Regions from separate parts of the Delftia sp. UME58 genome, predicted to be linked through region 1. Evidence: predicted binding sites of a transcription regulator. Region 1 holds the regulator's gene; the other holds the start of a gene.
What was found. The regulator LexA, encoded in region 1, represses DNA repair genes until DNA is damaged. The targets are predictions, from matches to a motif close to ACTGTATNNNNATACAGT.
Positions count from the first base shown of each region.

Region 2: the regulator LexA is predicted to act here: its motif matches at 6,538-6,555, upstream of A9976_RS15060 (VRR-NUC domain-containing protein).

Region 1 is NZ_LZZV01000013.1:95,998-103,571, forward strand. It holds gene A9976_RS03920 (hypothetical protein) at 1-662, opposite strand, end outside; gene A9976_RS03925 (DUF4124 domain-containing protein) at 1,412-1,942, opposite strand; gene A9976_RS03930 (hypothetical protein) at 2,050-2,253, opposite strand; fluoride riboswitch at 2,364-2,427, shown strand; gene crcB (fluoride efflux transporter CrcB) at 2,509-2,895, shown strand; gene A9976_RS03940 (ATP-binding protein) at 3,074-3,631, shown strand; partial or broken gene A9976_RS03945 (sigma factor) at 3,794-3,952, opposite strand; gene A9976_RS03950 (hypothetical protein) at 4,091-4,513, opposite strand; gene lexA (transcriptional repressor LexA) at 4,676-5,350, opposite strand; gene A9976_RS03960 (asparaginase) at 5,449-6,444, shown strand; gene adk (adenylate kinase) at 6,537-7,193, opposite strand; gene kdsB (3-deoxy-manno-octulosonate cytidylyltransferase) at 7,456-7,574, opposite strand, start outside.
Region 2 is NZ_LZZV01000052.1:442,194-449,767, forward strand. It holds gene A9976_RS31750 (PQQ-binding-like beta-propeller repeat protein) at 247-1,902, shown strand; gene A9976_RS15050 (energy transducer TonB) at 2,065-2,418, opposite strand; gene A9976_RS15055 (helicase C-terminal domain-containing protein) at 2,475-4,829, opposite strand; gene A9976_RS15060 (VRR-NUC domain-containing protein) at 4,826-6,502, opposite strand; gene A9976_RS15065 (SDR family NAD(P)-dependent oxidoreductase) at 6,612-7,424, opposite strand.

The DNA of each region.
Region 1 (7,574 bases):
TCCGTCTTGGTCAACCGATAGACATGCCTCACGAATTTTCCATCGCTGAGATTGTTGATGGAAATATCCTTGATGGTCTTGGAAAAGCTGCTGGTGATGCTGACGCCGCCGCTGAGCGACGGCCCCGAAGGATCCACGCCCGGATTGATGTTGTACGCAATGGAACTGCTGACGGTGCCGTCCTCGAGCGTAGACCCCGGGGTGTCCTTGCATATGTCGAACCGGACCCCTTTGCCCGGCTTGCCCTGGAGCGCTTTTTCGTACTCGCTGCGCGAAATGCCTTCGACATCGATTTCCACCTGGACCTCGCGCAGGAACAGCCCCTTCACCCTGGTGTCCTCGTGCAGCGAAAGGGTGCTCACATACTTATCGGTGAACATCTTGCCGTTCTTCGATGCGGCAGCGTGGCTGCCGTCCATGTTCACGAGGACGAAGCACTTGTTCAGCGCCGTGCTGCGATAGACATCGATGCTGGCATTGATTCTGCAATTGGGCACGTAGCCGGCATCTCGCTTGGCCTGGTCCAGCAGCGTGACTTGAAGCCATTTTGCTTCGTATTTCCTTGCAGGCCATGCGTTATACAGCGTCTCTCCATTGGAATCATCCGCGTACATATTAAAGACCTGCGTTGCGCAAGGAGTGGCTTGTGGCAGTTGAGACATAGTGCCCTTTTGAAATGGTAGGTAAGAAGCAGGAGATTCCCAGGCCGGCCGCAGAAATGCCGGAAAGTCATTCCTTCCGGCGCATTGCCGCGGGCAACCCGTAAATACTAGGCGCCAGGATTGCATGGCTATTGACTCTGTGCTTGGGAAAAATTGACTGTGCGTCCGCGAATGGCGCGGGACAGGCACGCCTGCGGCGTTGGCTGGCCTCGACAGCGGGTGGATTGACCCTGAGGCGGGCGAACTGGTGCCGAACTACACGGCGATCACCTGGCCCGCAGACGGGCACCCAGTGCTCTCGCTGATGCACTGATGAAGCTGCCGCCGCTTGGTGCGCTACGGTCGGGCGCGGAGAAGCCGGGGGAGGAGAGCCTTGCCCGCAGAGCAGCTGCTCGCTTTTAAAATTCAGGAATGAGCGGAAACAGAACCTGACACCCGCTGAATAAGGTGTAGGTTCTGGTGTGGCTTTTGGAGATTACTCTGATAATCAGAGGGAGAAGGCTTCTGCAGGCCAAGGTCGGCTCCGCGCAACCGTATCAGTGGCTTGCACGCTGCAACGTCTTGGAGACGACTATGCCGGGAAGGCTTGGCCGATGGCCGCCTGTTGGCGAAGGCGGTGAAGACCGGGTTGGCGGCGGTCTGAAGAGGCTGCATGGCATGGAGAGAACTCCCGAACATGTTCCCCGCTGATGAGTGGCGCGAGAGGAGTCATGATTTCGCTCGGTATCTGGCAGCTCCGCGCCTGGTTTTCATTGAGAAATTGGGTGCTGAATGGAGTGGGGCGCTCGCGGTGTCCCAATCACTTTCGGCGGCTCCTGCATCAGGGGCGTATTTGAACCGCATGCAGCATTGACACCACTGATCGCGGCATTGGTCCGCATCCGTTTTTCGTCCTGGGAAATGGTGCGAATGCTGGAGACGAATTCCAGTTCCTTGCGCGCCTCCTTGCACTGAAGGGAGGCGCCGAGCTGCTCCGGCGCAGGAGCAGCCGTCTGGCGGGCTTGCTGCTCGATAACACGCTGCTGGCTCTCGATCTGGCGCTGCTGCATTTCGTTCATCTGGCGCTGATACTTTTGTCCATTCGCCTGCGCTGCATCAGCCCGTTCACGGAAGACCTCATCGTCCGATTTTTTGCGCTGTATCAGTGAGCCAGTGTCAGTGCTGCTGCAAGGGCTGTCTGAGAAAGTCGATTTTCCAGAAGCGTCCTTGCATTGAAAGACCTGGGCTGCTGCAGGCAATGCGAAAAGTGCTGTAAAGATTGCTGTGGTCAAGAGTCGCATATGTATATCGATGAATTGATGGACCTGATCGGATCCGAATTGCAGACGAAGAATTGTGCTTTGATCCGTATTCCTGACAATTCGCACCTTGGCTCCAAGCGCCCGCTTCACTCGGCGTCCCGCAAGGCAGCGCGGCGGGCTGCTTCGGCGGTCTCCTGAGCTTGCTTCTCGGCTTGCCTGAAACGTTCTTGTGCCGTGGCCGATGTGCCGTCATGGCCGCCCGCGGCGCGCTCACCGATGTGAATGTTGGAAAGCCTTGCTGTGCCGTACAGCAAAGCCGCTGCAATGATCAGGAGCGCGATGAATTTCATTGTTGCATTGTGCCGCTGGTCCTTTGGGAATGGCCGGCATCTGCGGAGCAATCTCACACCTCTGCCGCTTGACAGGTCCAGAGTAAACTCGCCCCGGCGGCCAGCACTCGCTGCACGATGGGAATGGAGCTTCCCGAAACCGCCTTGCAAAGGGCTGATGGCTCCTGCCTTGGTGGGATGTGTCCTGCCGGTGGCGGGGCCATGTCTTGATCCTGCCCGGCACGCCCGTCCCGGTTATTCGATGAAAGGACGGTCATGGGGTTCTACGGATTCATTCTGGTGTTCGTTGGAGGTGGTCTGGGGTCTGCGCTCAGGCATGGCACGAACTTGCTCGCGCTGCGGCTGGTGGGCAGTGCGTATCCGCTGGGTACGTTGGCGATCAATGTGCTGGGTGCCTTCATGATGGGGGTGGTGGTGGAGTGGTTTGCGCTCAAGACATCGCTGCCGCAGAGTGCGCGGCTGTTCATCACCACGGGCATTCTGGGTGGCTTCACCACGTTTTCGACGTACGCGCTGGAGGTCGGCATGCTGTATGAGCGTGGCGATTGGCTGGCCTCCGTGCTGTATGCGCTGGGCTCGCTGGTACTGGGCGTGGCCGCGCTGTTTGCGGGGTTGGGGCTGGTGCGCATGGTGGCCCATTGAGGCACTGTGATTGCGCTATGCTGTGCGCCATGGCCCGTATGAACGCAACGCAGATTATTCGCACCATCCATTGGATGGTGGGTTAGCCAGCGGCCTTCAACGCCATGCAACCCGCCCAGACGAGGCGGGTTTTTTCATTCCGCCTCCGGGGTTTTCTCATGCCTTTCAGGAGATGGATATGCAGGTTTCCGAACAGTCCCGGCCCCGTTGTGCAAAACATGCCGATGCCACTGTCGCCAACGCGCGGCTTGCCACGCTGCACATGGTCTGCGGCAAGATCGGATCGGGCAAGTCAACGCTGGCGCGGCAATTGGCGTCCGGGCCCGGAACGGTGCTGGTCAGCGAGGATTCCTGGCTGGCCGGCCTGTACCCCGGCGAGATGCAGTCGGTGGCCGATTACGTGCGTTGCAGCGCGCGGCTCAAGGGGTTGATGGGCGCACATGTGCAGGCGCTGTTGAGCACTGGCGTGTCGGTGGTGCTGGACTTTCCGGCCAATACCCTGGAGGGGCGGGGCTGGGCGCGCAGCGTGTTCGAGAAAGTGGGCGCCTCGCACCGCCTGCATTTCCTGGATGTGCCTGACGAGGTCTGCAGGCAGCGCCTGCGGGCGCGCAATGCGGCAGGCGAGCATCCGTTTCAGGCCAGCGATGAGCAGTTCGACCTGATCACGAGCTACTTTGTCGCGCCCTCCGACGAGGAGGGCTTCGACGTGGTGCATCACCCGTATGCGCCCGCCTGAAGCGCCGGTCTGGACGAGACACTTCTGCCAGTCCTGTCGCAGGGCCGCTGTGGCAAAGGCGCCACGCAGTTTCACGTGCCAGGCGGCGGCCTCATGCAAGGCGCGGCGGTCGTTGCTTTCCAGATGTCTCTCGCCCATGCGGCTATGCCAGGACCAGGTGACGACCAAGCCCCGGGCGATGGTGGCCAGATAGCGCCTGGGTTCGCGGATGTCTTGCTTCGGCAGGGGCGAGCGCGGCAGGCGCACAAAGGTGTCATGGGCCAGGTCGGCGGCATCGTCACGGTTGCCCAGGTGTTTGCGCAGCAGACAGAGGGCATCCATTTGTTGCACGTGCGCTACAGGGTGGTGGTGGCCGCAAGCCTGCGCCAGCTTCGCACAGGCCGATTCCTCGTGCGGCGCGTGGTCCGCGCCGCCCATGTTTGTGTCGTGCAAGGTGTGTCGCACACCTTGCATCGGGCCTCAGTTGGCTGCGGCTCCGCCATGCGCCTCCAGGCGCTCCAGCGCAGCGCAGACATCGGCCATTCGCCCGGAGATGAACAGGCATTCAGGCTGTTCCTGTGGCGACCGCTGAATGATGCGCAGGCCTGAAGACTGCTCAGGTGCGGCTTGCAGGGCGGGCTGCGTCGGCAGCAAGGGCAGGATCAGCTGGGCATCTCCAGGGTCTGCAGCGCGTGCAGCCTTGCCGCGGCGCTGCTGGCTGCGCCGGCGTGCCTTGCTGAAAGAGATCACGTTGGCGGGCTCGGGTGCTGTGGCAGGTGTTGGCTGGCCCGCAGGGGCTTGTGCAAGAGGCATGGCCGACTCCATGGCGGTCGCAGTCAGGCGGATGCCATGTGCCAGGCGCAGGAAGGAAAGAGAGGACAGTGTTGGCAGAGCGAATCCCATGTGACGACTCCTGTTGGCGTGTTTCAAAGAGGCATGGACACAGGCAGGATTGCGGTTTTCGGGCAAAGCTCCGCCCAGGGCGAAGCTGCAAGGCTTCGCGCCTACCACCTGGACGGTGCATGAAATAGGGGGTGGCAACCCGTGCAGGGCTGCCCGTCCGGCTTACATGGACATGCTGTTGCGGATCAGCCCCACGGCCAGGCCTTCAATGGCAAAGGCCTCTTCGGGGGCGACGCGGATCACCGGGTAATCGGGGTTTTCCGGCAGAAGTTCCACGCCCTGCGTGGTGCGGCGCAGGCGCTTGACGGTGACTTCATCGCCCAGGCGCGCCACGACGATCTGGCCGTTGCGTGCTTCGTGCGCAGACTGCACGGCCAGCAGGTCGCCGTCCATGATGCCCGCGTCGCGCATGGACATGCCACGCACACGCAGCAGATAGTCGGGGCGGATCTGGAACAGGCTGGGCTCGACGGAATAGGTTTGGTCGATATGTTCCTGGGCGAGAATGGGTGAGCCCGCCGCAACGCGGCCCACCAGGGGCAGCATCAGCGGTGCCAGGGCCGACAGCGGCAGTCCGAAGCTGGTTCCGCGCGCGGCATTGATGTTGCGCACTGTGTCGGTACGCAGGCGAATGCCGCGCGAGGTGCCGCTGACCAGTTCGATCACGCCTTTGCGGGCCAGGGCTTGCAGGTGTTCCTCTGCAGCGTTGGCGGACTTGAAGCCCAGCGTGTTGGCGATTTCCGCGCGTGTGGGGGGCGCGCCCGTGCGGGAGATGGCGGCCTGGATCAGGTCCAGGATCTGTTGCTGGCGGGCGGTGAGCTTGGGATGGTCGAGCATGGCGTGCGTCCGGTCCTTGAGAGCAGATGGCGGGCTGGCAGGTCATCTGATGATTTATACAGTATCTGTATTTTTAACCAGTTTTCCAAGAGGTGCAAGTGGGGCAGTCAAAGTTGGTGATTCTGGGCACGGGCGGGACCATCGCCGGCCGGGCGGATTCGCAGTCGCAGGGAGTCGGGTACAAGGCCGGGCAGATCACGGTGCAGTCGCTGCTGGATGCTGTACCGGACCTGGAGCAGCAGGCGCTGGGCCCCGTGCAGACGCAGCAGATCGCGCAGGTGGACAGCAAGGATATGGACTGGCCCGTGTGGCGCGCGTTGCTGCACGCTTGCGTGCAGGCGCTGGAGGATGCGGACACGCGCGCCGTGGTGATTACGCATGGAACGGACACGCTGGAAGAGACAGCCTGGCTGCTGCACAGCCTGTTGCCGGCCACCAAGCCCATTGTGCTGACCTGCGCCATGCGCCCGGCCACGGCCCTGTTGGCCGACGGGCCGCAGAATCTGCGCGATGCCGTGACCGTGGCTGCCAGCGGCGGGCGCAGCGGTGTATGGGTTGTGGCGGGCGGCGAGGTGCATGCGGCAGCCCAGGTGCAGAAGGTCCACCCCTACCGGCTGCAGGCAATGCGCTCCGTGGAAGGCGGGCCGCAGGCGTTGGTGGAGGAAGGGCGTGTGCGCTGGCTGGTGCCCGATGCGCCGTCCTCCCCCTCCGCGCCGGCGCTGTCCGCGCTGGCCGTGGTGCCTGCGTCCATGTCATCGGATCTGCTGGCGCTGGATGAACTGCCCTGGGTCGAGGTGGTGTTCAGTGGCGCCTTGGCGCGTGCCAGCGGCGTGGATGCGCTGGTGGCGGCAGGCGTGCGTGGCATCGTCGTGGCTGGCACGGGCAACGCGACGGTTCACGAAGGCATGGAAGCGGCCCTGCAGCGCGCCCGCGGCAAGGGCGTCTGGATCTGGCGGGGCACGCGCTGTGCCGAAGGCCTGCCCGTGGCCTCCGGCCTTGGGGCCAACCCGGCAGAGGCCGATCTGGCGCAGCTGCCCGTGGCAAAAGCCCGGATTGCGATGATGCTGGCGCTGGCCGCGCAGCCGCGCGACTGAGCCGGGCGGCGCCGCCGGCATTTCTTCAGTTGCTGGCGGTCAACAAAAAAGCACCCGGCGGGTGCTTTTTTCGTTGCGGCACATGGCCTGCCTCACTCAGCCAGTGCAGCCAGTGCGCGTTGGGTGATGTCCTCGACCGAGCCCAGGCCGCTGATGGCGCGGTACTTGGGTGCCGCTGCGGCTTCCTTTTCGGCCCATGCGCGGTAGTAGTCCACCAGGGGGCGGGTCTGGCTGCTGTAGACGTCCAGGCGCTTCTTGACGGTTTCTTCCTTGTCGTCTTCGCGCTGCACCAGCGGCTCGCCGGTCACGTCGTCCTGGCCTTCGACCTTGGGCGGGTTGAACTTGACGTGGTAGGTGCGGCCCGAGGCGGGGTGGGAGCGGCGGCCGCTCATGCGTTCGATGATGGCGTCGAAGGGCACGTCGATCTCGAGCACATAGTCCAGCTTCACGCCAGCGGCCTTCATGGCGTCGGCCTGGGGAATGGTGCGGGGGAATCCATCAAACAGGAAGCCGTTGGCGCAGTCGGCCTGGGCGATGCGTTCCTTGACCAGATTGATGATCAGGTCGTCGCTGACCAGTTGGCCGGCGTCCATCACGGCCTTGGCCTGCTGGCCCAGGGGCGTTCCGGCCTTGACGGCGGCACGCAGCATGTCACCGGTGGAAATCTGGGGGATGCCGTACTTCTGGCAGATGAAAGCGGCTTGCGTGCCTTTGCCGGCGCCGGGTGCGCCCAACAAAATCAGTTTCATGGAAGTCCTTGAGGAGAGTAGAAATTCTTGTCTGCCGGATCGGCCCACCGGGGCGGACAGTCCATGCGTCATATTTTTGTCGCGGGCAAGGATAGCACGCACAGGGCTAACACTGGCTTACACGCAGAGGGCAAAACTGTCGCCTGTGCAATCTCCAAAAACTGCGTTTTGCTGTCCGACAAAACCGCATGTGCCGTTGTGTTGTGAATGGCGATGCCGGGCATCGCCATTGGCGCATCTGTCAGCGTGCGCGGGATCGGATTCAGGCGGACAACCGGGCGCGCACCCGTTCCAGGTCTTCGGGGGTGTCCACGCCGGGGCCTGGTGCATGGGGCGTGAGGTGGACGGCGATGCGGTGGCCGTGCCACAGCGCACGCAACT
Region 2 (7,574 bases), on a different contig from region 1:
GTCAATCGTTGCTCCCGACAGCTTGACCCGCTTCTGGTCCTCGACCAGCCTGGACTGAAAGCAGGCCGGCGCCAACCGCCAATCAACGACGCGATGCCCAGCGCCGGCCTGGGCGCCTGGGGCAGTCTGGAGGGAGGCCACTCGGCAGTATCGAGGCACAATCGCGGCTTTGCGCCATGACCATGTTTTCCCCCCCAAAAGCAGCGACCTAGGGACGACTTGGCGTGGACACCGAAGGCAAATGAAATGAAAAATGCAACAGGTATCTTGATTGCCCTGATTCTGACGGCTTGTGGAGGCGGAGGCGGAGGCGGCACCGAGAATCCACCTCCCGTGGTCAATCCAAACCCCGAGCCCGGCAATGGCGGCAATGGCACGCTGACATTCGACCCTCCCCGGCTGGAGGCTACCGTCATGCAGGCAGAGTCGCTGACGCTGCAAGTCGTCGGCACCGCCTCCTCCAGCATCCAGGAACAATTGAATCTGCGGCTGGAAGTCACGGCTGACTTCTCTCCCGAAGTGGCGTTGGAGCAGTTGGGCGCCCGCCAGTATCGGGCCCGACTCAAGATATCCGAGAGCGCCGCCAGCGGCACGCGCTCCGGCTTCATCAACGTATCCCTGTGCCGCGATGCCCCCGCCGTCTGCGCTTCACCCTATCCAGGATCGCCCTGGAAACTGCCCTACCAACTCAACATCATCTCGACTGCAGATAATCTGAAGCCGCTGAGCAAGCTCGATGGCGCCTCGACCTGGTCCAATTTCCAGGGCAATGCGGGGCACACAGGCTATGTCGCGACGAGCAAGTGGCTTGATCCCGCGAACTTCAGCCTGCGCTGGATGCGGTCCAAGTCCACGGGAGCTGATGGCTCCAGCAGTGAAATGCTGACCACCGGTTCGCACGTGGTCTTCAACGGCGGCTCAGGCGCTGACCAGGCCATCGTGGCGCTGAACGAGGCCGACGGCAACGTCGCCTGGATACGGCCTCTGCCCTTTTTCGGTAATCCGGTGCTTGTCGCCGGCCATGTCGTGTCCCAGGTGCGGTCGTTCCAATCGTCACTGAAGACTCTGGATGCCGCTACCGGAGCCATCGTGGCAGAGGAAAAGCCGGTGACAACCGGCCGTGAATCCAGCCTCTGGCTTACCGGAGATGCCGATTCCGTCTATGTTGGCGAGCAGCAGCGCCGTGTGGATGCCGCGACCGCCACGGTGCGCTGGATGGAGCCTGAGCTTCCCATCTTCTATCAAGGCGAGCGCGTGGACGCCGTCGATGCCCAGCATGTCTATTCGATGCAGAAAAATGTCTCGGCTCAAGCGGAAGCCAGCTTGGTGATCAAGCGGCGCGAGGACGGCGGTCGGGCCATCGTGCTGGACGATCCCCAGAACATCCCGTACGCCTTCACGGAGAAAGCCCCCAGCACCACGGTGCTGGATGGCGCTGACCGGGTGCTCGCCGCGCGCTACGGCTACAGCGAAATCACGATCAGCAGCTTTTCCCTCTCACAGAAAAAGCGCCTGTGGACCATGAAGAAGAACTTCCTCAGCGTCCCGATCGTGGCCAACGGAGTGGTTTATCTGGTCTTCGATCCGTTCAGATCAGGCGAGCCAAGGCAATTGCACGCCTATGCGGGCGATAGCGGAGCTCTGCTGTGGTCCATGCCGCTGACGGGCGACAACAATCCCATCAACATCAACGGCCTCACCTACCAAGTCGTTGCCGTCAACAACCTGATTTTCATATCCAATCTGTCAGCCGAAAAGGGCAACTACACCCACGCAGTGGACCCAGCGACCCGCAAGATAGTCTGGCAGTTGCCGGCCAGCGGACGCTTGGCCGTATCCGACAACGGCCTGCTCTACATCGCCAGACCCAACAAGAGCCTGCTGGCCATCAATCTGCAGTGAGGCGAGGGCGAAGCTACAGCGTCGACCAGGCGGACGCTGCAGGGAGCAAAGCGGTGGGCCATGCAGTGAATGCCCGGGAAACGACAACCCCTGTTGAGGCTTGCACCCTCTACAACATCGGCCCCCGCATGGCGCAGACCCGGCACACGCTTGGCAGGCCCGCTATTTCAGCAGGAAGGTGACGGGCACGCGCGTCCACATGCTGTCCGGCACGCCGTCGCGCGTGCCGGGGACAAAGCGCCACGTCCGCACGGCGTCCAGCGCCTCCTGGTCGAGCAGAGGATAGCCGCTGCTGTCTGCCACATCCACGGCCAGTGCCTTTCCGCTGGCGCCCACCAGAACCCGCAGCACCACCTTGCCTTCCTGCTCCAGCCGCCTGGCTTCCTTGGGATAGGCCGGCATCTTGTTCTCGCTGGCCTGCCTGTCAGGCACAGGCTGCACCACGCCTGCCGCAGCCGGGCCGCCGGCCAGCAGGCCCAGGGTCAATGCAAGGAGGGCGCAGCGCATGCGGGACATTCGGAAGGCTCCTGGATGGGGGCGGGATGTCAGTCGTGGACTGGTGCGGGCCCGGATCATCGCATGCCCTCCACCCGCCACCAGCGCGGCAGCAGCGCCTGCACCTCGCCGCGCCGATAGCGGTCGTCAATGAGAAAGACCACGCCGCGGTCGTGCTCGCTGCGGATGACGCGGCCCGCAGCCTGGACCACCTTGCGCAGGCCCGGGTAGAGGTAGCTGTAGTCATAGCCCTTGTCCGCGCCGAACTGGCGGTCCATGGCGCGCTTCATCTCTTCGTTGACGGGATTGACCTGGGGCAGGCCCAGCGTGGCCACGAAGGCGCCGATCAGGCGCTCGCCGGGCAGGTCCACGCCTTCGGAGAACGCGCCGCCCAGCACGGCGAAGCCCACGCCCTGCCCGGCCTCGGTGAAGCGGGCCAGGAAGGCCGCGCGGCCCTCCTCGTCCATGGACGGGGTCTGCAGCCAGACGGGCAGATCGGGATGGGCGCGCTGCAGGCATTCGGCCACGCGCTGCAGGTAGTCGAAGCTGCTGAAAAAGCACAGGTAGTTGCCGGGCCGGCGCGCGTACTGCGCGGCCACGAGGTCGGCGATGGGCCGCAGCGAGCGGTCGCGGTCCCGGTAGCGCGTGGAGATGTGGCCGGCCACCTGCACATCGAGCTGGTCGGCCTGGAAGGGCGAGTCGGCCTCCAGCCAGTGCGTGGCTTCGGGCAGGCCCAGGATGTCGCGGTAGAAATGCGGCGGGCTCAGCGTGCCCGAGAACAGCACCGAGGCATGCGCCGCCGCATGGCGCGCCGCCAGGTGGGGCGCGGGCACCACGCAGCGTATGCACAGCGTGGAAGCCGGCGCGCGACGGAAGCCTGAGCGCCCGGGCAGCAGATGGACATCGAACAGCGCATGGCCGCCGAACTGCTCGGCCAGCGCCATGAACTGCAGCGCCTCCCAGTAGAAATCCAGCACCGGGTCGCCGGGCAGCATGGGGCTGTCGGCATTGGCGTCGGCGATGGCGGCCACGGCGCGCTGCACGGCGCCCAGCAGGCCTGCGGGCACTTCCTCATGGGCCTGGTAGCTGGCGGTCTGTTCCCTGTTCAGCGCACTCCAGCTGCGGCCGAGCCGGTCCAGTGCCTTGCGCACCGCTCCGGTGGCCGCCTTGCGGGCCGCGGCCAGGGCGAGCTGCGACAGCTCGGCCGTGTACATGCGGCGCGCGCGCTCCAGCAGGTTGTGGGCCTCGTCCACCAGCACGCCCACCTTCCATTGCTGGGCCTGGGTGAGCGCGAACAGCATGGCGGCGCTGTCGTAGAAGTAGTGGTAGTCGGCCACGACCACGTCGCTCCAGCGCACCAGTTCCTGGGCCAGGTAGTAGGGGCAGATCTCGTGCGCCAGGGCGACGGCGCGCACGGCGGGCGGGTCCCAGGGGGCCTGCTGCAGCGCGGCGGCGCGCGCGGCGGGCAGCCGGTCGAAGAAGCCGCGCGCCAGCGGGCAGGAGTCGCCGTGGCAGGCCTTGCCGGGGTGCTCGCAGGCCTTGTCGCGCGCCAGGATGGCGAGCACGCGCAGCCTTGCGGGTGGCGCGGGTGGCGAGGGCGGAGGTTGTGGCGCAGCCGGTTCCTGCGGCGGTGTCTGGTGCTGCTCGGCAATCTGCCGGTTCACGCTGGCCAGCGCCTGCAGTGCCAGAGCGTGGCCCGTGCCCTTGGCCGTCAGGAAGAACAGGCGGTCCAGGCCCTGGTCCGGCATGGCCTTGAGCATGGGGAAGATGGTGCCCAGCGTCTTGCCGATGCCCGTGGGCGCCTGCGCCATCAGGCACTGGCCGCCCTGCTGCGCGCGCGCCACGCGGTAGACGGCCACGGCCAGCTCGCGCTGGCCCGCGCGAAAGCCCTGCATGGGAAAGCGCAGCGCGGCCAGCGCCGCCTCGCGCGCCGCGCGGTGGGCGGCCTCGCTGCGCGCCCAGTCCAGGAACAGCGCGCACTGCTGCTCGAAGAAGGCGCGCAGCGTGGCCGCGTCTTCCTCCTGCACCAGCACGGTTTCCTCCGAGTTGCCCACGTTGAAATACACCAGGGCCACGCGCAGCCGCTGCAGGCCGCGCGCCTGGCACAGCAGATGGGCGTAGATGCGCGCCTGGGCCCAGTGCAGTGCCCGGTGGTGGGCGCGCACGCCCTCGATCTGGCCACGGTAGGTCTTGATTTCCTCCAGCTGGCCGGCCTGGGCATCGAAGCCGTCGGCACGGCCGCGCACGCGCAGGTCGCGGTATTCACCGGCAAGGCTGATCTCGGTCTCGTAGTCCTTGCCCCTGCGCGATTGCACCAGGCTGTGGCCGGCCATGCCCTCCAGCGCGCTGGGCGCGGGCGTGAAGCGCAGGTCCAGGTCGCCCGCGCGCGCCGTGAACTCGCACAGCGCGCGCACGGCCACGGTGTAGCTCACGCGGCCTCTCCCAGCGGCTGGCCGCGCCACTGCACATGGCACACGCGCACGGGAATGCCGTGCTCGGCGCAGTACTGCAGCCAGCGGATCTGGTTGTCCTGCAGCTTGTCTCCGGGGGCCTTGGCCTCGACCAGTTCGTAGCGGCGCTCGGCTGGCCAGAAGCGCACCAGATCGGGCAAGCCCGTGCGGTTGGCCTGCACGTCGCGCAGCAACCGCGCAAAGAACAGCTTGAGGTGGGCGGCCGGAATGCAGTCCAGGGCCAGCTCCAGCAGCGGCGCGCTCAGCGTGCCCCAGAACACGAAGGGCGACTGCAGGCCCTGCTTGTCGGCATGGCGCTGCACGATGACCTCGCGCCAGCTGCCATCGTCCAGATGCGCCAGACATTCCTCGAACAATGCTGCGCGGCGCTGCGCGAAGTCGGGCGCGGACAGGTCGGCCGGGCCGCTCTGGAACGGGTGGAAGAAGGCGCCCGGCAGCGGCGCGAAGATGGCCGGCCAGCACAGCAGGCCGAACAGGGAGTTGATGAGCGCGTTCTCCACGTAGAACACGGGCGCATCCTCGCTGTGCCAATGGTCGCGCAGCACGTATTCGACCGATGCGGGCCGCGCCGGCAGCTCCAGCTCCACGTCCATGCGCATCTGCGCCACCACGGGCGCCAGCGCCGCCGCACGCCCGCGCGCGCCCTGCCCCAGGCTGCGGCGCAGGCGCGGCAGCATGCGCGCCACGCGCTGCAGTTCCTCGTCGCTTTCGGGCTGGGCCTGGGCGGCCTGGGCCAGCGCCATGGCATCGGCAAAGCGCTCCATGCGCTCGTACACGCGCATGCGCCGGTGGCGCGCGCCGGGGTAGCGGCTTTGCGCATAGGCCTGCTCGGCACGCTCCCAGTCCTGCATGCGCTCGCAGGCCTGGCCTATGCGCAGCAGCACCTTGGCACGGCGCTGCTCCAGCCAGGCATTGCCGCTGGCGCAGCCGGCCAGCTGCTGCAGCAGCGCATCGATCTCCACGCCCTCATCCAGCGCCGCGCGGCAGGCCTGCAGGGCCAGGTAGCCATCGACGTCGCTGCGCGACTGGAACGCGCGCGAGGCGGCGTCAAAGGCCACGGCCTCGTAGCGGAACACGCCCAGGTCGGCCAGCACGAATTCCGACCAGTCCTGGTAGAGGTTGCCGAAGAACATCAGTCGAAAGCGCTCGCACAGCGCACCCACCATTACGCGCCAGGCGGCCTGGCCGGCTCCGACGCCCCGGGGCTGCCATTGCGCATAGGGCCTGGGCGCCTCATGCAGGGGCTGCAGGGCCTGCAACAGCTCGGCCTTGCGAAGGCCCGCGTGAACGGGTTCGCCTGCGAACAGCTGCAGCAGCTCGGGCTTGGTGTGCAGCGCAAACAGCTCCTCCAGCGCCATGGGGTGGCCCGCGTCCAGCCAGCCCAGCTCCAGCAGGGGCGCGGCCGCGTCGGCAATGGCGGGAATCTCTTCGTACACCAGCTTGCCGGCCCGAAACCAGGGCCCGCGCCTCATCAGCAAACGCACCATCAGCGCCCGCGAGGGCTGGGGCAATTGCGTGAAACGGGTGAGGAATTCCTGCTCGGGCGCGTCCAGCAGATCGCCGTAACGCTGGCCGATCCAGTCCAGCGCGCGCTGGAAGTTGTGCAGGTAGTAGAAACGGTGGGGAGGGAGCATGGGCCTGGCAGATCGGGCAGCCAGGCCGCTCGAAAACTGTATCTTTATACAGTCATCATATCAAACCCGGTAGTGCTCACTTCGCACAACGGACTTGCCCCGGGCAGGCTCATCCGGCCAGGAAGCCGCCATCGGTCGCCAGGCAGTGCCCGACCACAAAGGTCGCCTCGTCCGACATCAGCCAGACGACGGCCGTGGCCACCTCCTGCGGATGGCCCATGCGCCGCAGCGGCAGGCTCGCCGCCACGGCATGCATGTCGGCAATGCCCGAGCCCAGCATCATGTCCGTGACCACGCGGCCAGGGGCAACGGCATTGATGCGGATGCCACGCGGCGCGTACTCCATGGCGGCGGCGCGGGTCAGCGACAGGGCAGCAGCCTTGGAGGCGCCGTACAGCGACAGGCCCGGGTTGGGATTGCGTATGCCGCTGACGCTGGTGTTGTTCACGATGGTGCCGCCGCCCGTTGCCAGCATGGCCGCCAGTTCATGGCGCATGGCGTGGAAGACCGCACGCACATTCGTATCGAAGACCTGGGAAAAGACCGCGTCATCCTGCTCGGCCAGCGCGGCGCGCCGCTCCTGGAAGCCCGCATTGTTGAAGGCCGCGTCCAGCCGCCCGAAGCGCGCCACGGCCTGCTCCACCACCGCCGCCATGTCCTCCTGCCGCGTTGCATCGCAGGCCAGGAAAAGGCCGTCTGCCCCTCGCTGCCGGACTTCCTGCTCCAGCTCCAGGCCCAGCTCACGGCGGCGCCCCGTGACCACCACGGCGGCGGCGCCCTCCTCGGCCATGCGCAGGGCGGTGGCCCGGCCTATGCCGCTGGTGGCGCCCACCACCAGGCAGACACGCCCCCGAAGTCGCCCCGATGGTGCAAGGGCCGGCAGGGGGCCGGCCAGTTCCAACTGACGCTGCTGCATGTCCATGGCGATGTTCCTTCGCAATTTGGTTGCATGATACAACCAATAGATTAAAAACACCATGCGGGCAAAGCCGGCGCCATCCCGCGCGGCTCACTTGCAGGGATGCGCCATTGGATGCAAACTTGCTTCAACATTGATGCAATGAGGTCTGCC